One region of the Methylobacterium sp. Leaf111 genome, then DNA from elsewhere that is predicted to be linked to it. Evidence: riboswitches for the same ligand, from Rfam matches in the RefSeq annotation. Region 1 holds a riboswitch; the other holds the start of a gene.
The links. Region 1 has a riboswitch for thiamine pyrophosphate ahead of thiO (glycine oxidase ThiO). Riboswitches for the same ligand answer to the same signal wherever they lie in the genome.
Positions count from the first base shown of each region.

Region 2: another riboswitch for thiamine pyrophosphate. It lies ahead of thiC (phosphomethylpyrimidine synthase ThiC); the one in region 1 lies ahead of thiO (glycine oxidase ThiO).

Region 1 is NZ_LMNE01000034.1:7,676-18,788, forward strand. Features, by position in the region: gene ASF41_RS15165 (transglutaminase family protein) at 19-846, shown strand; gene ASF41_RS15170 (hypothetical protein) at 878-1,630, shown strand; gene ASF41_RS15175 (nitronate monooxygenase family protein) at 1,631-2,704, opposite strand; gene ASF41_RS15180 (thiamine phosphate synthase) at 2,723-3,379, opposite strand; gene ASF41_RS15185 (thiazole synthase) at 3,420-4,205, opposite strand; gene thiS (sulfur carrier protein ThiS) at 4,240-4,452, opposite strand; gene thiO (glycine oxidase ThiO) at 4,449-5,654, opposite strand; TPP riboswitch at 5,732-5,860, opposite strand; gene ASF41_RS15200 (adenylate/guanylate cyclase domain-containing protein) at 5,906-7,153, opposite strand; gene rpoD (RNA polymerase sigma factor RpoD) at 7,392-9,386, opposite strand; gene dnaG (DNA primase) at 9,587-11,113, opposite strand, start outside.
Region 2 is NZ_LMNE01000045.1:121,821-132,933, reverse strand. Features, by position in the region: gene ASF41_RS17445 (collagen-like protein) at 1-389, opposite strand, end outside; gene ASF41_RS17440 (ImuA family protein) at 621-1,463, shown strand; gene ASF41_RS17435 (DNA polymerase Y family protein) at 1,360-2,940, shown strand; gene ASF41_RS17430 (TY-Chap domain-containing protein) at 3,046-3,657, shown strand; gene thiC (phosphomethylpyrimidine synthase ThiC) at 3,636-5,528, opposite strand; TPP riboswitch at 5,609-5,717, opposite strand; gene ASF41_RS17420 (BA14K family protein) at 5,867-6,613, shown strand; gene ASF41_RS17415 (hypothetical protein) at 6,722-6,976, opposite strand; gene ASF41_RS17410 (hypothetical protein) at 7,102-7,323, opposite strand; gene ASF41_RS17405 (hypothetical protein) at 7,510-8,325, opposite strand; gene ASF41_RS17400 (alpha/beta hydrolase) at 8,819-9,436, shown strand; gene ASF41_RS17395 (hypothetical protein) at 9,462-9,836, shown strand; gene ASF41_RS17390 (acyltransferase family protein) at 10,029-11,113, shown strand, end outside.

The DNA of each region.
Region 1 (11,113 bases):
CCGCGCAAAGGTCGCCGCATGCGAATCCGCGTCTTCCACGAGACCAACTATACCTATGAGCAGCCCGCCCGCGGGCTGATTCAGGTCCTGCGTCTGCGTCCTCGCGACCATGACGGCCAGTATGTCCGGCGCTGGCGCATCGAGCCCTCCGTCGACGGCCGCGTGAGCGAGCGCGAGGATGGCTTCGGCAACGTGGTGCACTGGTTCACGGCGGACGAGCCGGCCGAGGCCCTGTCGATCCGGGTCACCGGAGAGGTCGACACCCTGGAGATGCACGGCATCGTGCGCGGCACCATCGAGCGCCTGCCGGACGTGTTCTACCTGCGGGATTCGGATCTCGCCCTGGCCAACGACGCCATTCAGGCCTTCGCCCAGGAGATCGCGGCGGCCGGCGACCCGGCCCCCCTACCGTGTCTGCACCGGCTGCTCGCCGCCGTGCACCAGCGGGTCACCTTCGTCCCCGGCCCGGCCAGCGCCAGCACGAACGCCGCGCAGGCCTTCGTCCAGGAGAAGGGCGTCTGCCAGGACATCACCCATCTCTTCATCGCGGCGGCCCGCCACCTCGAGATTCCCACCCGCTACGTCTCGGGCTACTACCATCACGCCGACCGGGATGCGGATCAAGGCTCGGGCCATGCCTGGGCCGAATCGCTGGTGCCGGGGCTCGGCTGGATCGGCTTCGACGCCGCCCACGGTATCGCCACCACCGAGGCGCATATCCGCGTGGCTGTCGCCCTCGACTATCTCGGGGCGGCTCCGATTCGCGGCAGCCGCATGGGCGGCGGGACAGAAACACTCGACGTGACGCTTCGCGTCGAGCAAGCACAGGCTTCCGTCCAGTCCTGATCGCGGATGGACGCGCGAGAAAGACCGCTCCATGACCTACTGCGTCGGTGTCCTCGTCGAGGAGGGGCTGGTGATGATCGCCGATACCCGGACCAATGCCGGGCTCGACGACATCTCGACCTACCGCAAGCTCCACCACTTCAACGTGCCGGGCGAGCGCGTGATGATGCTGGCCTCCGCCGGAAATCTCTCGATCACCCAGTCGGTCCTCAGCCTTCTGGCCGAGGGAGTCGAGGGCGATGCCGGCGAGCCGAAGATGAAGCTCGTCGAGGCGCCGACGATGTTCCAGGCAGCCCAGCTCGTGGGCCGCGCCATTCGGCGAGTCCGCGAGATCGAGAAGGCGGGGTTCGAGGCGGCCAACCTGCGCTTCTCGGTCTCGCTGTTGTTCGGCGGACAGATCGGCTCCGACCCGATGAAGCTCTACCTGATCTACTCGGCCGGCAACTTCATCGAGTGCAGCGGCGACGCGCCCTTTCTGCAGATCGGGGAACACAAGTACGGTAAGCCGATCCTGGACCGGGCGGTGAAGTACGAGACCGACCTCTACGACGCCCTCAAGGTCGGCCTCGTCTCGATGGATTCGACGATGCGCTCGAACCTTGGCGTCGGCCTGCCCATCGACATCGCGGTCGCCCGTCGCAACGCCCTCGACCTCGAGGTAAACCACCGGATCGAAGCCGGCGAGAGCTACTTCCACGATCTGCGGGAGCGCTGGTCGGCGGCGCTGCGTGCCGCCCATCGGGCGATCCCCCGGCCGCCCTACGGCCCGGCCACGGCGAAGTGATCACGCCCTCGCGCGGCCGAGGAGCCTGAGCGCGCCCTCCGCGAGCTCAACGGTCAGGCGACCCGCCTCAGTCTCGCGGGCAAGGGGCGCCCCCTGCCCGGCCCAGAGGGGCGAGAAGTCGCCGGAGCCGCGTCGCTCGGCCTCGATCCGCAGGGGCTGGAGCCCGATGGCGGCGGTGGGGAAGACCGGCACCTCCGCGTGCCAGGGCCCGAGTTCGCGCATGACGCGGTTCACGAGTCCCCGGGCCGGCTTGCCCGTCAGGACGTTGGTGATCGTGGTGTCCTCGTCGCGGGCGCGGCGCAGGGCCTCCTGGTGCGGCCCCGAGAGACCGGCCTCGGTGCAGCGCAGGTAGGCCGTTCCCAGCTGAACGGCGGAGGCGCCCAGCATGAAGGCGGCGGCGATCCCGCGGACATCGGCGATGCCCCCGGCCGCGATGACGGGCACGTCCACCGCGTCGACCACCTGGGGCACCAGAGCCATCGTGCCGACCTGCGTCGCGGGATCGCCGCCGAGGAACAGGCCGCGATGCCCGCCGGCCTCCGCTCCCTGCGCGATGATCGCATCGACCCCGCGCTCGGCGAGCCAGCGCGCTTCGCGCACCGTGGTTGCGGACGAGAGAATGATGCAGCCGAACGCCCGGACGCGGTCGAGGAGCGCCGCTTCCGGCAGGCCGAAATGGAAGCTGACCACCGCCGGCCGGACGTCGGCGACGGCCGCGAGCATCGCAGCGTCGAAGGGCGACCGCTGTGCCATGACGATCAGAGCCGACGGATCAAGGCCGAGTTCCGCATAGTAGGGCGCGAGCCGGCTGCGCCAGGCGGACTCGCGCGCTGCATCCGGCACGTCCGGCACGTGACAGAAGAAGTTCAGGTTGAACGGCGCGTCCGTTCGCGCCCGAATCGCCGCCGCCTCGTTGCGTACCGTGTCCGGGTTCATCGCCGCGCAGGCGAGGGAGCCGAGGCCCCCGGCCGCGCTGACGCTGGCGGCAAGGGCCGGCTTCGGTCCGATCATCGGCGCCTGGATGATCGGATGCTGCACCGTTACGCGCTCGAGAAAGCGGTTCTTTCCCCACATGCGCGGCCTCCTTGCCTGTCACCGCTCGTCGGATGTCGCGCCGAGGCGGGCGAGATAGGCGCGCGCCTCGGCCACCGGGTCCGCGCCGTGCATCAGCGCGCCCATCACCGCGACGCCGGCAGCGCCCGCAGCGCGGCACGCGTCCACGCTGTCGACCGTGATTCCCCCGAGGGCGATGACCGGTATGCCGAACCCGGCGGCGGTTTCCAGGGCCGCCGCTCCGAGGGCGGGACCGTAGCCGGGCTTGCTCTGCGTCGGAAAGATCGGGCTGAGGGTAGCGTAGTCGGCGCCGGACCGCGCGGCCACCGCGATCTCCTCCAGTGTGTGCGCCGAAACCCCGATGCGACCGCCGGATAGGCGCCGGCGGGCTTCGGCGATCTCGGCCGAGGTGGTTCCACCGGGCAGATGGACTCCGTCGGCCCCGAGCTCGGCGGCGAGCGCCACATCGGCGCCGATGGTCAGTGAACCGCCCTCGGCCTGAACCAGGCGCGCGATATCCCGGGCGAGCGCGCGCCGTGCATCTGGCGCCAGGTCGCGCTCCCGAAACCAGACCCAGCGGGCGCCGGCCCGCAGGAGGCGTTCGAGGGTGGCGCGGAGGTTCCGGACGGCGACCTCCGGTACGTCGGTCGCCGACCTGTCCGTCACCACCAGCAGCCGCGCGGGCAGGCCGCTCATCGCCGTGCGCCGGTAGCGGGCGCGTCGGACGCAACCCAGCTCACGAGCCCACGAGACCGAGTTGCGGGCTCGACGGCTCGGCCCGGCCCCGCTTCGGGATGCGGCCGGCAAGATACGCGTCGCGGCCGGCCTGGACGGCGTTGCGCATGGCACGAGCCATCCGCACGGGATCGTCGGCTTTGGCGACCGCGGTGTTGAGGAGGCAGCCGGCGGCGCCGAGCTCCATGGCGATGACCGCGTCGGAGGCGGTGCCAATGCCGGCATCGACGATCACCGGCACCGGCGAGCGCCGACAGATCAGCTCCAGGTTGGCCGGGTTGGCCACACCCATGCCGGAGCCGATCAGCGAGCCCATGGGCATCACGGCGGCGCAGCCGAGATCGGTGAGACGCTGGCAGACCACCGGATCGTCGTTGCAATAGGGCAGCACGGTGAAGCCGTCGTCGACGAGGTGGCGGCAGGCCTCCAGCAGCTCGGCCACGTCGGGATACAGCGTTTCGCGATCGCCGATGACCTCGACCTTGATCCAGTTCGTGTCGAGGGCCTCGCGGGCGAGTTCGGCGGTCATGATCGCGTCGCGCGCCGTCTCGCAGCCGGCGGTGTTGGGCAGGAAGCGGTGCCCCTTGAGCCGGCGCAGCGTATCCGAGCCGTGCCCCTGGAGCGAAACCCGCCGGATCGAGGCCGTGACCACCTCGGCGCCGGAGGCCGCCACCGCATCGAACAGAATGCTCTGGGTGGGGTAGCCGGCGGTACCGATGAAAAGACGCGAGCCCAGGCTCACACCGCCGATCACCAGCGAGTCAGTGTCGTTCGCGATCTCGGTCATTCCCACCTTCCTGTCATGATGTCTCCCCTTTCGATCATCCGCCCTGCATCGCGCGGACGATCTCGACGCGGTCGCCGTCGCTGAGGGCGGTGAGCGCCCAGTCCCGGCGGCGAACCACGGACCCGTTGAGCGCGATGGCGATGCCCTGAGGGCTCTCGATGCCGGTCTCCTCGGCCTCCTCCCGGAACAGGGCGTCGAGGTCGGCAGCCGTGCTCTCGCGGGCCTCTCCGTTGACCGTGAGCTTCATGCGAACACCCTCTGCGGTGCCGACGCGAAGCGGGCTCGACCAAAATCCCGGGCGTAATCCGGCAGCGTTCCCTCGGCGACCAGGGCCGCGACCGCATCGGCGGTGGCGGGGGCCAGCAGGTAGCCATTGCGGTGATGACCGGTGGCGACGACGAGGCCGGGCGCCAGGGCATCGATGATCGGCGCATCGTCGTCCGAGGTCGGCCGGAAGCCGCTCCAGATCGCCTCCACTGCCATCTCCTCGATGCCGGGCAGGACGCGGCGGGCGCCCTCCAGCAGGGCGTAGAGGCCGCCGGCCGTGACGCCGGGGACGAAGCCGCAATCCTCCACCGTCGCGCCGACGATGAGATGGCCGTCGCTCTTCGGCGCCATGTGAACCTGCTCGGTCCAGACCATGTGGGCGAGGGTGCCGGTGCGGGCGGTGGTCCGCAAGGCGAGGGACTGGCCGCGCAGGGGCCGGACCGGCAGGGCGAGATGATCGGGCAGGAGTCCCGTCTCCCCACTCCAGGCGCCGGAGGCGAGCACGACGGTGTCGGCCCGGCTGATGCCCTGGGCCGTACGGACGCCAGTGACCCGGTCGGCACTCCAATCCAGCGCCTCGACCGCGCAGCCCTCCACGATGGCGACTCCTGCGGCGAGGCAGGCCCGCACGAGGGCGGCCATTACCCGGCTCGGATCGACCTGATGGTCGTGCGGGCAGTACAGGCCGGCGGTGACGGCGGGGCGCAGGCGCGGCTCGCGGGCCCGGGCCTCGGGACCGGTCAGCCAGCGAGCGTCGAGGCCGGAGCGCTTCTGCAGATCGTGCCGGAAGCGCAGGCGCTCGACCTCGTCGCGGCCGATGGCCAGCACCAGGGTGCCCTCCTCTCGGTAGTCGATGTCGAGGCCGGCCGCGGCCTGAAGGGCATCGCGGAAACCCGGCCAGCGCGACAGGCTCTCCAGGGCCAGGGGCAGCAGCGGGTCGGAGCCGGGCTCGTGCTCGGCAGCGGGAGCCAGCATACCGGTGGCGGCGAGGCTCGCCCCGGCGCCGACGGTGTCGCGCTCCACCACGGTCACCGATCGCCCGGCCTGCGTCAGGCGCCAAGCGATCGACAGCCCGATCAGGCCGGCGCCGACGACGACCACGTCACTGCGTGCCGGGGCAACGGCGGCCGGCGGCGCAACGCCATGCGTCCGTCGCAGGTTGAGGAAGGCGTTCGGGGTCACGTCCAACACAATCTCCGCAACAGGCGTCGAGATTGGTGGGGCTGCAGCTTCGCGTCGTGAAGCGTGCCGGGCTCGAGGAGAAACCCGCGGTCCAATCCCTACGCCGGTATGAACCGGGTCAGGTTCGAAGGATTTCCGCGCCGCCATCCGCGAGCGGACGGCCATCGGTTTCTCAGCCCCTTGCCGGGGATCTCCCTGGAACACCCCTGATGTGGGCCGTCCGCGCATCGGGGTCAATCCCCGAGCGGGTCTCAGGCAGCGGGCGGGCGCGCCGGCCGATAGACACCCATGGGTTCGGCGAACCCATCGAGCGCATGTTCGCCGAGAGGCTCCGGCATGTCCCAGAGGAAGTCGACGAAGGGCTTCGTCATCAGGATCGGTTCGCCCAGCGTCCGGTTCAGCCGGGCGACGCGGCTCGCCAGGTTCACGTCGCGTCCAATCACAGTGAAGTCCAGTCGGGCGCCGGAGCCGACATTGCCGTAGGCAGCCTCGCCGTGATGTAGGGCGATGCCGGCGGCCACAGGATTGGCGAAGCGGCCGAGCGCATTAGCCTCCGCGAGGGCCGCCATGGCGCTCTGCGAGGCGGTGAGCGCCCCCTTGGCGGCACCGCCCAAATCGTCTCCGGGCTCACGAAAAATCGCCAGCAGGCCGTCGCCGAGATATTTCAGGACCTCGCCGCCCTCGCGCTCGATGGCCGGCACCAGGCAGTCGAAGAAGATGTTCAGGAGGTCGACAGCCTCTTCCGGCGTCATGTCGGCGGAGATGCGCGTGTAATCGCGCATGTCGGCAAACAGGATCGCCGAGCGGATGCGCTGGACGTGACCGCGACGGATGGAGCCGCCGAGGATCGCCTTGTGCGGCTCGTCGCCGACATAGATCCGCAGGACGTGATCCAGCTGCTTGTTGACGCTGCGCATCTCCATGACCGCCGCCAGTGTCGGCATGACGAAGCGGAGAATCGCCACGTCCTCGTCGCGGAACCCCGCTTCGGATCGGGTGGCGAAGGAGATGCCGTTGCGCGTGCCGTTGGTGAAGAACAGCGGCGCGACGATGTAGTGCCGGTAGCCCTCGGCCTTCAGGTCCGGAATGACAGCGAAGGCCTCATCCGGGGTCTCGGCGAGATCGAGGATCAGCCACGCGCCGGTTTCGTGAACACGGAAGAACGGGCTTGCCCGATAGGCCTTGTCCGACGCTTCCCCATGCGGGAACAGACGGACCGTGGAGCCCGTCTCGCGGGTCCAGAACCGCCCGACGCCGGAATACTCGGAATGCAGGGCGTCGATGGCCGTGGTGGCGCGGTCCACCGGCACATCCAGCGCGATCAGGCGTTCGGCGAGGCCGGAGAGCAGGTCTTCCGCTTTCGGCATGCGGGCCCCCTCGCTCAGCAGCCAGTCGCGCAGGGCCACGCATTGCTGGAGGGCGCCGAAGGGGACGTCGGCCGCCTCCGAGCCATCGGCTTCGGCGGTGGGGGAAGGCTGGGGCGGGCCTTGATCGAGCATATGGCCAAGGTGGGTTGGAAGATGGCTTCCGGCAACGGCCACCGCTCTGGTTTCGTGCGTATCGTGCCGGCGTCACCGCTTCAACAGTGCAGACTGGGCCGGACGCCGGAGCCGACGCCGTTCGGCGCGCTTCATGCGCATCGATGGCCGGGAAGTCGAAACGAAAGAGCCGACCCCGAGAGGAGCCGGCTCATTCGCAGGGGTCGTTGGCCGGGGCGAGCCGGCGCAAACGAAGATGTCAGTTGTCGAGGAAGCTGCGCAGCTTGCGCGAGCGGCTCGGGTGCTTGAGCTTGCGCAGAGCCTTCGCCTCGATCTGACGGATGCGCTCGCGGGTTACCGAGAACTGCTGGCCGACCTCCTCGAGGGTGTGGTCGGTGTTCATGCCGATGCCGAAACGCATGCGCAGCACCCGCTCCTCGCGGGGCGTGAGCGAGGCGAGCACGCGCGTCGTGGTCTCCCGCAAGTTGGATTGGATCGCCGCGTCGATGGGCAGGACGACGTTCTTGTCCTCGATGAAGTCGCCGAGGTGGCTGTCCTCCTCGTCGCCGATCGGAGTCTCGAGCGAGATCGGCTCCTTGGCGATCTTGAGAACCTTGCGCACCTTCTCCAGCGGCATGGCCAGCTTTTCAGCCAGTTCCTCCGGGGTCGGCTCGCGACCGATCTCGTGCAGCATCTGGCGCGAGGTCCGGACGATCTTATTGATCGTCTCGATCATGTGCACCGGGATGCGGATGGTGCGGGCCTGATCGGCGATCGAGCGGGTGATCGCCTGCCTGATCCACCAGGTGGCGTAAGTCGAGAACTTGTAGCCACGCCGGTACTCGAACTTGTCGACGGCCTTCATCAGGCCGATGTTGCCCTCCTGGATCAGATCCAGGAACTGCAGGCCGCGATTGGTGTACTTCTTGGCGATGGAGATCACCAGGCGCAGGTTGGCCTCGATCATCTCCTTCTTGGCCTGGCGGGCTTCGCGTTCGCCCTTCTGGACCATGTTAACGATCTTGCGATACTCGCCGATCTCGAGGCCCGTCTCCGACGCGAGGGTCAGGATCTGCTCGCGCAGCCGGGCGACCTCGCTCGATCCCTTTTCGACGAGGTTCTTCCAGCCACGGCCGCCGAGGCTGCCGACGCGCTCCATCCAGTTCGGGTCGAGCTCCCAGCCCTGGTAGTGGCGCAGGAACTCGTCGCGGGCGACGCCGTGGCTCTCGGCGTAGCGCATCAGGCGGCCCTCATGGGAGATGAGACGCTTGTTGATGTCGTAGAGCTGCTCGACCAGGGCCTCGATGCGGTTGGCATTGAGGGAGAGCGACTTCACGTCGGTGACGACGGCGTCCTTGAGCTCCTCCTGCTTGCGCTCCTGCGCATCGGTGCGGGTGCCGCCCGAGGCCTTGAGCTCGGCGTGCTCGATCTGCAGCTTGCGCAGCTTGCGATAATTGTTCGCTATGTTGTCGAACGTCTCGAGGACGCGCGGCTTGATCTCCGTCTCCATGGCCGCCAGGGAGACGTTGTTCTCCATGTCATCCTCGTCGTCGCCCTCGGGCGGCGTCGGCGCGTCGCCCTCGGCGTCCTCGCTCTCCTCCGTGCCGTCGGCGATCTGCATCGCGTTCTTGGCGTCGGGGCCCGCATAGGTCGCTTCGAGGTCGATGATCTCGCGCAGGAGCACCCGGCCGTCGACGAGTTCGTCGCGCCAGATGATGATGGCCTGGAAGGTCAGCGGGCTCTCGCAGAGCCCGGCGATCATCGCCTCACGACCGGCCTCGATGCGCTTGGCGATGGCGATCTCGCCCTCGCGGGACAGGAGCTCCACGGAGCCCATCTCGCGCAAGTACATGCGCACAGGATCGTCCGTGCGGTCGGTGGGCTCCTTGGTCGTCTCGGCGCGCAGGGCGACGGGCTTGGTGGGGGCGATCTCAGCGACCTCGGTCCCCTCCGCCCCGTCCTCGTCGTCGGCCTCGCCGTTGCCCTTGGCCTCCGTCGTCTCCTCGGTCTCCTCCGCCTCGACGACGTTGATGCCCATCTCCGAGAGCTGCGACAGCACGTCCTCGATCTGGTCGGGGTCGGACTGACCGTCGGGCAGAACCTCGTTGATCTCCTCGTAGGTGATGTAGCCGCGCTTCTTGGCGAGCTTCACCATCCGCTTGACGGAGGCATCCGTCAGATCGAGGAGCGGCCCGTCGGTCTGTTGCTCCGGAGCAGCATCCGTCTCGTCCCGTTCCGTTGCCTTCGTCGCCATGGTCCGCCTATGGTTGTCGTGTCAGCATCGCGCGGGAGCATGTCGCTCACTCCGCGTCGTCGACGCTGAAATGCATGTGATGTGCGGTCCGCCGAAGTGACAGCCGCGTCGAAGTCAGATCCCGGTATGCAAGCGAGACGCTTGACCGATTGTTAACCATGAGCCGCCAATGGCGGCCGAATTCGTTCGCGGTGCGCGTCTCAGGGTGTCGACGCCTCATCCGGCACCACCTCGTCCGCCTCCGCACCAGCGATGACGGCCATACGGGCCTTTACGTCGCACAGCCAAGCGAAGTTCGCCTCCGTCTCGTCCTCGACCAGGGCCCGCTCAGCCAAGCGGAGTTCGCTATTTAGCGCTCCAGACTTGCGGTGCAAGATCACGGCCTGACGCAATGCGTCTTCGAGACGCACAGGATCGGCATGCGCGTCAAGGGTCCATCGATCGCCCGGGCGCACATGACTGGCGAGCCGGGAGGCGGCTTCCGTGAGCCCCGCCCGCTTCAATCGGCTCTCCAGAACCTCGACGCCGGGCTGATCCGCGTCGGCGTGGCTGTCGAGCAGGAGGGAGCGCAACGCCTGCGCATCCGGGTCGCCCAGTTCGAGCTCGGCGAGATCCTCCGCCTCGATCCCGAGCAGTTCGGGGTGGACGAGGAGGCTGGAGACGATCATCGCCTCGCGGTCGCGAAACGCCACCGGGCCGGAGGCGCTGGTCTCGCCGGCATAGAGCGGATTGAACTTGGTGGTGATTCGCGGCGAGGGTGGCGGATCGCCCGGACGGGGCTGGCGCTGGAAGGCGGGTCGCGCGGAGGCCGCCCGCGGCTCCCAGGGGCCGCGGCGCCCGGAGGCGGCCTGCGGAGAGAGCGCGCGCAGGCGGCCCTCGATCTCGTCCCGGTAGAATCCCCGCACGGTCTCGTCGCGGATGGAGGCGACCATCTCGCGCAGCGATTTGGCGAGACCGGCTCGCCGCTCGGGCGTATCGAGCGGCGCCCCGTCGGTGGCGCGCGACCACAGCACTTCGACGAGGGGCCGGGCCGCGTCGAGCACCCGGTCGATGGCCGATTTTCCCTCGGCGCGCAGGAGGTCGTCGGGGTCCTGGCCCTCGGGCAGCATGGCGAAGCGCAGGGACTTGCCCGGCGTCAGGCCGGGCAGCGCCACATCGAGGGCCTTGAAGGCCGCACGCTGGCCGGCGCCATCGCCGTCGAAGCATAGGATCGGTTCGTCGGCGTTGCGCCAGAGAAGGCCGATCTGCTCCTCGGTGAGCGCCGTGCCAAGGCCCGCCACCGCGTTGGGATGGCCCGCCAGGGTCATGGCGATGACGTCGACGTAGCCCTCGACGGCGATGATGACGCCGCGATCGTGCGCAGGCTTGCGGGCCTGGTGCAGATTGTAGAGGAGCTGCCCCTTGTGGAAGAGCGGCGTCTCCGGCGAGTTCATGTACTTCGCCTTGGCGTCCTTCTGCATCGCCCGGCCGCCGAAGGCGATGACGCGCCCGCGCGAATCGGCGATCGGAAACATCACCCGGTCGCGAAATTTGTCATAGGGAACGCGGATGTCCTCGCCGGCCACGAGCAAACCGAGCTCGACCATCAGATCGCGGTCGACATCCTTGGCGGCGAGGTGGTCGCGCAGAGCGTAGCGGTCACCGGGCGCGTAGCCGAGACGGAAGCGGCTCCGGGTCTCCGGGCCGAGCTGGCGCCGGTCGAGATAGGCGCGTGCCTCCGCACCGGC
Region 2 (11,113 bases), on a different contig from region 1:
TGCCCCGTCTCGCCCTTCGGGCCGGGCTGGCCGGCGGGGCCGCAATTGGCGATGACCGCCTCGCGCTCGTCCTCGCCCGCCTTCAGGGTGGCGATGCAATTGGTGGGCACGTAAGGCAGGCGGAAGACGAAGCGGCCCCGGCTGTCGGCGATGATCGAGATGTCCTCGTCGAGCACCACCACGGTGCCGGGCTTGCGCACGCTGCCGGAGATGCGCAGGTCCCCGTTCTCGAAGCGGGCATCGTAGACCTGGATCGGCTGCGACACGACCTGGGGCCGGCGCGCCTTGGCCTCGCCCCGGGGCTGGGCCGCCGTCTGCGCGGCGGCGGGGAGGCCGCCCGCGACGGTGATCAGGCCCGACAGGACCACGAGGGCACGAGCGAAACGCATGGAGTTCTCCCGGCTGATCCGCGTCTTGTGCGCGGCAGGTGAGGAGTGCTGCCCTGCCCTCGCTATAGGGTCAAGCGCGGCGGATCGGCCGGCCCGGAAACCATCGTCCACAAGCGTCCACAGCCGTCCACAGGCCAAGTCCCTATGAGCAGGCGAAATTCCGAATCCCCCCGGAAACCGATTGAGTGTGTTCCTGTTTTGTTCTTAGCGTAGCGGGATGGAGCGGAGCCGATGAGACAGAGCCCTGAAGACCCTCCCGATGCCGAGACCGAGACTTTGCCGGCGGATCCGCCACATCCGGATGCCGCGAATCCGGGTGCGCCCCCGGATCTGGCGGCCCTGCGCGCCCTCGTGGCCGATCGCGGAGGCGCATCCGTCCTCCGGGGCGCCCTGCCCCTCGGCATCCACGACGTCGATACGCGCCTCGCACAGGGCGGCCTCGCCCTCGGTCAGTTGCACGAGATCGCCCCGGCGCAGGCGGGCGACGAGCCGGCGGCGCTGGGCTTCGCCCTTGCGCTGGTGGCGCGCCACCTCGCCCGGGTGCGCGGCGAGGCCCTGCTCGTGGCGGGCCGGGGGCATCCCCTCCCCTACGGGCACGGGCTGGCCGGGCTCGGCCTCGATCCCGGCCGCCTGCTGCTGTTCGAGGTGGCGAGCGACGGGGACGCCTACCGGGCCCTGGAGGAATCCCTGCGCGCGCAGGGGCTGGCGGCCGTGGCGGGCCTCATCGATGCCGCCCTGCCCCTCGCCCAGAGCCGCCGGCTCCACCTCGCGGCGGCCCGGACCGACCTGCTTCTCCTCATCCTGAGGCCGCCGGAGGCGGAGAGCCCCAATGTGGCGGCGACACGCTGGCGGGTCGCCGCCGGCAAGGCCCTGCGCGACCGCTTCGGCTGCATCGAGCGGCCGTGCTGGCAGGTGACCCTCGACCGGAGCCGCAACGGGCGGACCGGACATTGGCTTCTGGAGTGGGATCATGCCGCGCATCGTTTCGGTCTGGCTGGAGCACTGGCCGGTCACGCGGCTGAGGCGGGCGCAGGCGGCGTCCGTCCCGAGCGGCGCGCCCAGCGCTCGGGCTGACGGCGACCGCGACAGCGGCCCGATGGTCGTGGCCGCCATGGAGGCCAACGGCCTGCGCCTGGTGGCGGTGGATTCCGCCGCCCGCGCCCTCGGCCTCGTGCCCGGTGAAACCCTGGCCCGGGCCCGCGCCCGGATCGGGACGCCGGTCGCCGTCCATCCGGCCGATCCAGAGGCCGACGCCGCCGCCTTGCACCGCCTCTGCCTGTGGGCCAAGCGCTACACGCCCGTCGTCGCTCCCTACGGCCCGGCGGAGGGCGGCGACGGGTTCTTCCTCGACATCGCGGGGGCGAGCCACCTGTTCGGCGGCGAGGCCGCGCTGGTGGAAGACCTCGCCCGGCGGCTGTCGACCCGCGACATGCCGGCCCGGATCGCCCTCGCCGACACGCCGGCCTGCGCCTTCGCCCTGGCGCGCCACGGCGGGGGCGGCCTCGTGGCCCCGGGCTGCAACGCGGAGGCCCTGCACGCCCTGCCCGTCTCGGCCCTGCGCCTCGATGGGGCCACGGCGCAGGCCCTGGCCCGCCTCGGCCTGCACCGGATCGGCGACCTCGCCACGGCGCCCCGGGCGCCGCTGGCCCGGCGCTTCGGCGAAACCCTGCTGCTGCGCCTCGACCAGGCCCTCGGATACCGGCCCGAACCCCTGGTCACCGCCGAGGACCCGCGCGAATTCCAGGCGGCGCGCGGCTTTCTCGAACCGATCGGGCAGCCGGAGACCATCGTGGCCACCGCCATGGGTCTGATGGAGGGCATCGCCCCCCGGCTGGAAGCGGCCGGCCTCGGCGCCCGGGCCGTACGGCTGACCCTGACCCGCGTCGATGGGATCCTGCGCAGCCTCGACCTCGGCCTGAGTCTGCCGACCCGCTGCCCGGCCCAGATCGGACGCCTGCTCGCCCTGCGCCTCGACCGCCTCGGCCCGGCCCTCGATGCCGGCTTCGGCTTCGAGACGGTGGGCCTCGAGGTCACCGCCACGGGCCCGATCGCGGCACGCCAGACGGCCCTGATGGAGGCCCCCGGCGGGGGCGAAGGCACCGAGCATCTGGGCGATGCCCTGCGCCAGCGCCTCGGCCGGCGGATGATGCGCCTCGGGTTTCGCCAGACCCACCTGCCCGAGCGGGCCGAGGCCGTGGAGCCGTGGCGCGCGAGCCTCCCCGCGCAGGCGGGCCGACCCGATCCGGGAGCCCGCGCGCCCCTGCCGCCGCGCCCGCTGGTGCTGCTCAGCCGGGGCGAAGCGGCCGAGGACGTCATCGCGCTGGCCCCCGACGGGCCGCCGCACCGCTTCCGCTGGCGCCGGCGCCTGCACCACGTCGCCCATGCGGACGGACCCGAGCGCATCGCCGACGAGTGGTGGCGGGCGCCGGGTCCGCTGCGGGACTACTACGTGGTCGAAGACGAGGCCGGCCGCCGCCTCTGGGTCTATCGCGAGGGCTTCCCCACGATGGAGGCGCCCGCGCGCTGGTTCGTGCACGGGCTGTTCGCGTGACGCGACGGGAGTACCGCGCCGGGGCGATGCCGCGCCCCGCAACCTGTGATAGCACTCCGCGCGATCGGGCACGCCCGTCCGGGACGGAAACGCAGGGCCATCGGAATGATCCCCACCGGACGGGCGTGGAATCGGGTGCGGCCGTTCGCGGCGGCGCTGCTGGGGATCGTCCACGTCCCGATCTCGGACGCCGCGTCGGACGCTCGCGGCCGCGCCGCCTTCGTCGCGGCCCATCGCTGCGAAGTGGTCGCGCGGCTGAGCAGCATCCACCTGCGCGGCCCGCGCAGCACGTCCCGGGATCGGTTCCTCACCGTGAGCATCGTCCGAACGGATCAGCGCTACGTGCAGTGCATCTTCTTCGACATGGATACGTGGATGCGCTGCGAAGCCGCGTCGGGCGGGTGTGCGCAGGGGCCGGAGGCGTCTGGCGATGCCCTGCCCGACTCCGCGAAGGCGGCCCTTCACCGGCTGGGCTTCGTGCAGCTCCGGCGGAACGAGAACTATGAGCGGGAGATTTCGCTGGGCACGCCGCCCGACTTCGATGCCGCGGCCGATGTCATGATCGGCGCGCTCTCCGATGCCTACGACGCGCGCGCACCCACGCCTCTGGAATTCCACGCACCGCGTGCGGTCCTTCCCCGCGATGCCTGTCCCGGGCCGGTCAGCGAAAACCAGCCGGCCCGGGACGCGGGGGCCTACTCCGCCGCGTCGACGTAGAGCTTGCCACCCTCGGCCTGGAACTCGGCCGATTTCGCCGCCATGCCAGCCTCGCGCTCGGCCGCGCTCAAGGGCGCGGCCTCGCCCAGCACCTGGCCGGCCGCCTCCATCGCCAGCACCTCGGCGCGCAGGTCCTGCGTGATCTTCATCGAGCAGAACTTCGGGCCGCACATCGAGCAGAAATGGGCGACCTTGTGGGCGTCCTTCGGCAGGGTCTCGTCGTGGTAGGCGCGGGCGGTGTCGGGATCGAGGGAGAGGTTGAACTGGTCCTCCCAGCGGAAGTCGAACCGGGCCCGCGACAGGGCGTCGTCGCGCAGCTGCGCCGCCGGATGGCCCTTGGCGAGGTCGGCGGCATGGGCCGCGATCTTGTAGGTGATCACGCCTTCCTTGACGTCGTCGCGGTTGGGCAGGCCGAGATGCTCCTTCGGGGTGACGTAGCAGAGCATGGCGCAGCCGAACCAGCCGATCATGGCGGCGCCGATGCCCGACGTGATGTGGTCGTAGCCGGGGGCGATGTCGGTGGTCAGCGGGCCGAGGGTGTAGAACGGCGCCTCGCCGCACTCCACGAGCTGCTTCTCCATGTTCACCTTGATCTTGTGCATCGGCACGTGGCCGGGGCCCTCGATCATGGTCTGGCAGCCCTTGTCCCAGGCGATCTTGGTCAGTTCGCCCAGGGTCTCCAGCTCGGCGAACTGGGCCGCGTCGTTGGCATCGGCGATGGAGCCGGGGCGCAGGCCGTCGCCGAGCGAGAACGACACGTCGTAGGCCCGCATGATGTCGCAGATCTCGTCGAAGCGCTCGTAGAGGAACGATTCGCGGTGCCCGGCCAGGCACCAGCGCGCCATGATCGAACCGCCGCGGCTGACGATGCCGGTGACGCGGCGGGCGGTGAGCGGCACGTGGGCGAGGCGCACGCCGGCATGGATGGTGAAGTAGTCGATGCCCTGCTCGGCCTGCTCGATCAGGGTGTCCTTGAAGACCTCCCAGTCGAGCTTCAGCGGGTCGCCGCCGACCTTCTCTAGAGCCTGATAGATCGGCACCGTGCCGATCGGCACGGGCGAGTTGCGTACGATCCACGAGCGGATGTTGTGGATGTTGCGGCCCGTCGAGAGGTCCATCACCGTGTCGGCGCCCCAGCGGGTCGCCCAGACCAGCTTCTCGACCTCCTCGGCGGCGGACGAGGTCACGGCGGAATTGCCGATGTTGGCGTTGATCTTCACGAGGAAGTTGCGGCCGATCGCCATCGGCTCCACCTCGGGGTGGTTGATGTTGGCCGGGATGATGGCGCGGCCCCGGGCGACCTCGTCGCGCACGAATTCCGGCGTGATGAAGGCGGGCAGGGCGGCGCCGAAGCTGTTGCCGTCGGCCAGGGCCGCCTGGGCGCCCTCCAGCATCGTCTCGCGCGCCAGGTTCTCGCGGTGCGCGACGTAGATCATCTCCTCGGTGATGATCCCGGCGCGGGCGAACTCGTACTGCGTCACCATCTGGCCGGGCGCGGCCTTGCGGATCTCGCGGGTGGCCGGACACGGGGCCACGAGCTTGTCCTCGGGCACGAAGCCGTTGTCCTCGGGCTTGACCGCGCGCGGGGTCACGGTGGCGTAGCCGCGCCGGGCGATCCAGGGCTCGCGCACCAGCGGAAGGCCGGCCCCGAGGTCGATCCCCGCATCCGTCTCCGTGTAGGGACCCGACGGATCGTAGACCCGCACCGCCGCCTCCTTCGGATCGCTCAAGGTGATCTCGCGGAACGGTACCCGGATGTCGTCGTGCCCGGCCACCGCCGCGTAGACCTTGCGCGAGCCCATGATCGGGCCGGTGGTCACCGTGGGCGCCTGCCCCTGCGGCAGATCCTTCGGAAGAACGGGTGCATTCATCGGGTTCGCTCCTGGCGTGGGAGACGATCCGGACTCGCGAACGGCGGTGTCGGATGGGACGACGCCTGAACATGCGCGCCGCGTCTTGGAATTCCCGTCCCTCCGCCGGTACGAACCGGATCAGGTTCAAGGGTCAGGGCGTCGCGCCCAATCTCAGCCCCCGCACTCGGAGCTCCCCTCGGAATGCTTCCAGATTCGAGGTCGGCGGCCGTTTTGTCAATCGCCGGCCCGACGAACTGAGACGGAATAGGGCCTGAAACGAACTTTATCGTCAGGCCCCGCGTTCCTTTACCAGAAGTTCGATCCTCGGGATCGGCATGCGAACGACAGGTTCTCCCATGAAGCGCATACTCCTGGCATCGGCCGCCCTGGTCGGGGCCCTCTCGATGATTCCCGCCTCCGCGGACGCACGTCCGGGCGGCGGCGGCGGTGGTTTCCGTGGCGGTGGCGGCGGCTTCCACGGCGGCGGCCTGGGTGGCGGCGGATTCCGCGGCGGCAACTTCGGCGGCGGTGGCTTCCGCGGTGGTCTCGCCCAGGGCGGCGGGTTCCGCGGCGGCAATGTCGGGGGCAACTTCGGCGGCGGCGGGTTCCGCGGCGGCCTCGCGCAGGGTGGCTTCAACCGCGGCGGGTTCAACCGCGGCGGGACCATCGGCGTGGGCGCCGGTGCCGTCGGTGCCGGGGCGGGCCTCGCTGCCGGCAACGGCTTACGGGGTGATCGCGGCGGCTTCAACCGCGGTGGGTTCAACCGGGGTCGCGCCTATGCCGGGCGCGGCTACGGCTACCGTCGCGGCTATGGCGGCCTCGGGCTCGGCCTGGGTCTCGCCGGCGCCGGGATCGGCTACGGCCTCGGCAGCGCCTATGGCGGCTACTACGGCGACGACTATTACGCCGGCGGCTATGCGCCGGCCTATTACGGCGGTTACGCGCCCTATGGTGGCGGCTACGCCGCGACGGGCTACGAGGCCACCCCGGAGGTCGCGACCAGCGGCGAGGACGTCGCCTACTGCGTCCAGCGCTTCCGGTCCTACGACCGCCGCACCGGGACCTATCTCGGCAATGACGGTCAGCGCCACGCCTGCCCGTAACGGCTGACAGGCTCCGGGACGATCAGAAGGGGCTCCGCCGCGCGGCGGGGCCCTTTCGCGTCCGCAGGGCACTTTGATCGGGGGCGCGGAGGCCGGACGCGTCGGGCCTCACGAGCCCTGCAGGCTCTCGGCGAAGTCGTCCGGCACCTCGCCGAAGCTGCCGAGGATCGTGGCGCTCTCCAGTTCCCCCGTCTCGTCGTCGGCCACGACCTTGATCGCCGCCGTCCCGGGAAAGCGGGCGGCCATCGCCTCGGCCTTCTTCAGGGCCCCGCTCTCCGTCACCGCCACCTCACGGTCGCCCGGCGAGAGCCGCTTGCGCTTGAGCACGAAGGTCTGCACCAGGAACGTCGTCTTGAGGGCCATCGCAGGGTCTCTCCACCGGGCCGCGCCGGATCGCGTCGGATCCGGATACCGAGCGCACCTAGCACGAAAGCCCGGTTCCCACGCGACCCGAACGCCGCGGACAGGCCCGGGCCGCGCTCCTCCGCTCAGGCTGTCGGTTCGTGTGGTGCCTCGAGCCGCTGGATCAGGCGCCCCCCGTCCCAGAGCTCGACCGAACGGCCGTCCATGAAGGCCCGTGCCCGCTCCAGCGCCTCCGCCTCGGTGCAGCCCGCGAGGGACTTGGTGCGAAGGACGCGGCCGGCATTGTTCAGCAGCAACACGCGGTAGGCCGACGGCGGCGTCCCCTGCCCCGGCGCATCGTCCCGCATGCCCCCCTCCCGCCTCGACGATCGCGACGGGCCGGTGCGTCGCCCCGAATTCAAGACGAACCGCGCACCGGCTCCGCATGCGTCGCAAGAGTACGGCTCGGCTCGTTAACGTACACACCGCATCGGCAAATCATTCCACGATGGGTTCAAGTCTTCCGTTCGCGGTGGTCGCCCCGCACGAGCGGATCACCACAGGCGCACCAGCCGGAAACCTGCGATCACATCTGCGAGATCGATGCCGAGCAGGTCCGTCAACAGCAGGCTGGCGCGGAACAGCGGCCGGGTGAAGGCGGCGGAGACGAGGAAAAGACCCAGCAGCACCAGCCCCGAATGCCGGGCCATCCGGTCCACGAAGGCCCAGGGCGGGGATGGCGGCGAAGCCGGCGGCCCGGAGAGCCAGGGTCGGACGATGCCGTAGCCGTCGAGCCCTGGGATCGGCATCAGCCCGAGCACCAGGGCTGTGCCCTGGAACAGCACCGAGACGGCGAGCACCGCACGCAGCGTCTCGGCCCCCGGACTGGCCAGGGCATAGAGCAGCGCGAGAACGACGAGGAAGAGGACGCTCATCGCCGGGCCGGCGGCGGCCACCGCCGATTGCCGTCCCCGGCTCAACCCGGCCTCGGGCGGACCGCCGACGCGGCCAGGCAATCCCACGTCGCCCGGAAATCCCACGCCCCCCGGAAATCCCACGCCCCCCATGACGGTGAAGAGCGCCGGCAGCAGCATGGTCACCACGGGGTTGGGGGCCCGCAGGGGATCGAGGCTGAGCGCGCCGGTCGGGGGCAGGCCCCAGGACAGCGCGGCCCGGGCATGGCCGTATTCGTGCAGACACAGGCCCAGCACCCAGCCGGACATCAGGAACACGAAGGCGGCGCCCGAGCCCGCGAGCGCCCCGGCGCCGATGCCGAAGCCGACTCCGCAGAAGATAAGCCCGATGAGGAGCGCGTTCGGGCTCAGGCCGGGACCGCCCATACCCTCCGCGCGGCCGGACGCGTCCCTCATGCCACGCCGCGCCGGACCGGTGCGGGCGCGGCGGACCGGTGACGCGTCGTCAGGAGGCGGCTTTGGGGCCGGAGGCCGCTTCGGGGAGGGACGGGCGCGGGAGCATTCACGCGACGCAACATCGCTGGTGACACGCCAAAGTCCAGCCCTACCTCTCGGGGACGCCCCAGTGTCCCCTCCATCCCCAGGGTCCGGCGCGGTTCGGCGCCCCGCCACGACGGTCCGGGGTCGTCGCTCGGTCGCGGCTTCCCCTTCATCGAGCGCATGCGCCTTCTCGCTTCCCTCGTGGCCACCGCCATCCTCGGTCTCTCCGTCCTGGCCGTGACCCTGCTGACCGTCTTCCAGCGGCACCTGATCTATCCGGGCGCCTTCCGCAGCCGAGCGCCCGCCCCCGCCCGGCCGGCCCCCCCCGGGCACGGAGGCGATCAGCCTGCCCACGGCCGACGGCGAGCGGCTGTTCGGGTTCTGGCGCGCGCCGGAGCCGGGCTGTCCCGTGGTGCTCAGCTTCCACGGCAACGGCTCGCGTCCGGAGCCCGGTGCGGCGCGCTTTGCCGGCGCTCCCTGGCGCGGGGCGGGCTGGGGCGTCCTCGCCATCGCCTATCGCGGCTATCCCGGCTCGACCGGGAGTCCGAGCGAGGCGGGGCTGATCGCCGACGGACAGGCGGCCTACGCGATGGTCCAGGCGCGGGTCCCCGGAACCCCGGTGCTGCTGCACGGCCACTCCCTCGGGGCCGCGGTGGCGGTGGCCCTGGCCGAGGCCCGGCCGCATCTCGGCCTCTATCTCGAGGCGCCCTTCGACTCCCTCTCCGCCATCGTCGCCGGGCGCTTCCCCTTCCTGCCGACCAGCCTGCTCCTTCGGGACACCTTCCGGTCCGATGCGCGCATCGCCGCCGAGGGCGGTCCGATCGTCATCGTCCACGGCCGGGACGACCCGGTGGTGCCCCTCGCGCATGCCGAGCGGCTGGCGGCGCAGGCCGGTCCGCGCACGCGCCTGACGGTCATCGCCGGCGACCACGTCTCCATTCTCGGGACCCAGGACCGCGAGGCCGCGGCCGTGTTCCAACCGAACGACCCCGCCCACCGCCGGCCTGTTCCGGCAGCGGTCCACTGACGCACGCATCCGACGGGAGACACCCTTGGGACGACGAGCCCGACTCTGGCGCGACGACGACCCGGCGACGCACGGTCCGCAGGCCAAGCCTCCGGTGATCTGCCCGCTCTGCGAGCGGCCGATCCCGCCCCATGCCAAATCGAGCCTGCACCACCTGACCCCGAAGCTGAAGGGCGGGGCGCGGGCCAGCACCGTGCGCCTGCACCAGATCTGCCATTCGGCGATCCATGCCCGCTTCAGCGAGGCCGAGATCGCCCGGCGCCTCGCCGACGTCGATGCCCTGCGGGCGGCGCCCGAGATGGCGGAGTTCCTGGCCTGGGTCCGCACCAAGCCGGACGACTTTCACGCCGCGACCCGCATGACCCGCGACCGCCGGGGCGCCAAGCGCGACCCGCATTGAGGCGGCGAGGCGTGGCAGCACGCGGGCAAGGCGCGGCCCAAACCGGAGCCGGTCACGGCCCGGCATTTACCCTCCGTTCGGCATGATCCGCGGGCGGTCCTCGCCGTATCGCCATCCTTAAGACCTGGCGCCGAAGGATCGGGGTCCTGTGGGCGGGGGCGGATCATGGCGGCGGTCGCGGTGGGACAAGGCATGGCGGAAGGAACGGTGGACGGAACGGGGCAGCGCGCAGCGGGATTCCCGCGGGATGCCGCCCGGCTCGCCTGGGTGGATGTCGCCAAGGGCCTGTGCATCATCCTCGTGGTCATGATGCATGCGACGCTCGGCACCGGGATCGCGATGGAAGGCGAGGGCTTCCTGCACACCGTGGTGGCCTTCGCGCGCCCGTTCCGCATCCCGGACTTCTTCCTGCTGTCGGGCCTGTTCCTCGGCCGGGTCATCGACCGCGACTGGCGCCTGTTCCTCGACCGGCGCCTCGTGCACTTCGTCTACTTCTACGTCCTCTGGGTGCTGATCCAGTCGACCTTCAAGTACGGCCCGATCACCGACGGAGCCGGGCCGGGCGCCTTCGTCGCCCACCTCGCCCTGGCGGTGGTCGAACCCTACTCGACCCTGTGGTTCATCTACCTGCTGGCGGTGTTCTCGGTGCTGACCAAGGCGCTGCGGCCGGTGCCGACGGCCTGGCTCCTCGGCGGGGCGGCACTGCTGCAGGTCCTGCCGATCCATACCGGTTTCGAACTGATCGACGAGTTCTGCGACCGCTACGTCTGGTTCCTGGTCGGCTACCTCTTCGCCGCGCGCATCTTCACCTTCGCCGATCTCGTGCAACGCCACGCCCGCGCCGCGATGCTCGGACTGGCACTCTGGGCCGTGGTCAACGCCGCGATGGTCTTCGTCCCCACGGGCTTCCCAGCCGTGCCGGTCCTGGCGAACCTCCCGGGCCTCGCCCTCGTCCTGAGCGGCGCCGGCGCCCTCGCGATCGTCGCCATCGGGGCCCTGATGTCCCGGGCCGGCGGGCCGGTGACGGCGGCGCTGCGGGCCTGCGGCCAGCGCTCGATCGTGATCTACCTCGCGTTCTTCCTGCCGATGGCCCTCACCCGCACGCTGATCGTGCGGTCGGGGGCGATCACCGACATCGGCTGGGCGAGCCTCGTCGTCACGGTGGTGGCGATCCTGGTTCCGCTGGGCTTCGAGCGGATGATCCGTCACACGCGCCTGTCGTTCCTGTTCGTGCGACCGCGGGCATTCCACATCGTCGGCGCCCGCCCGCGGCCGGG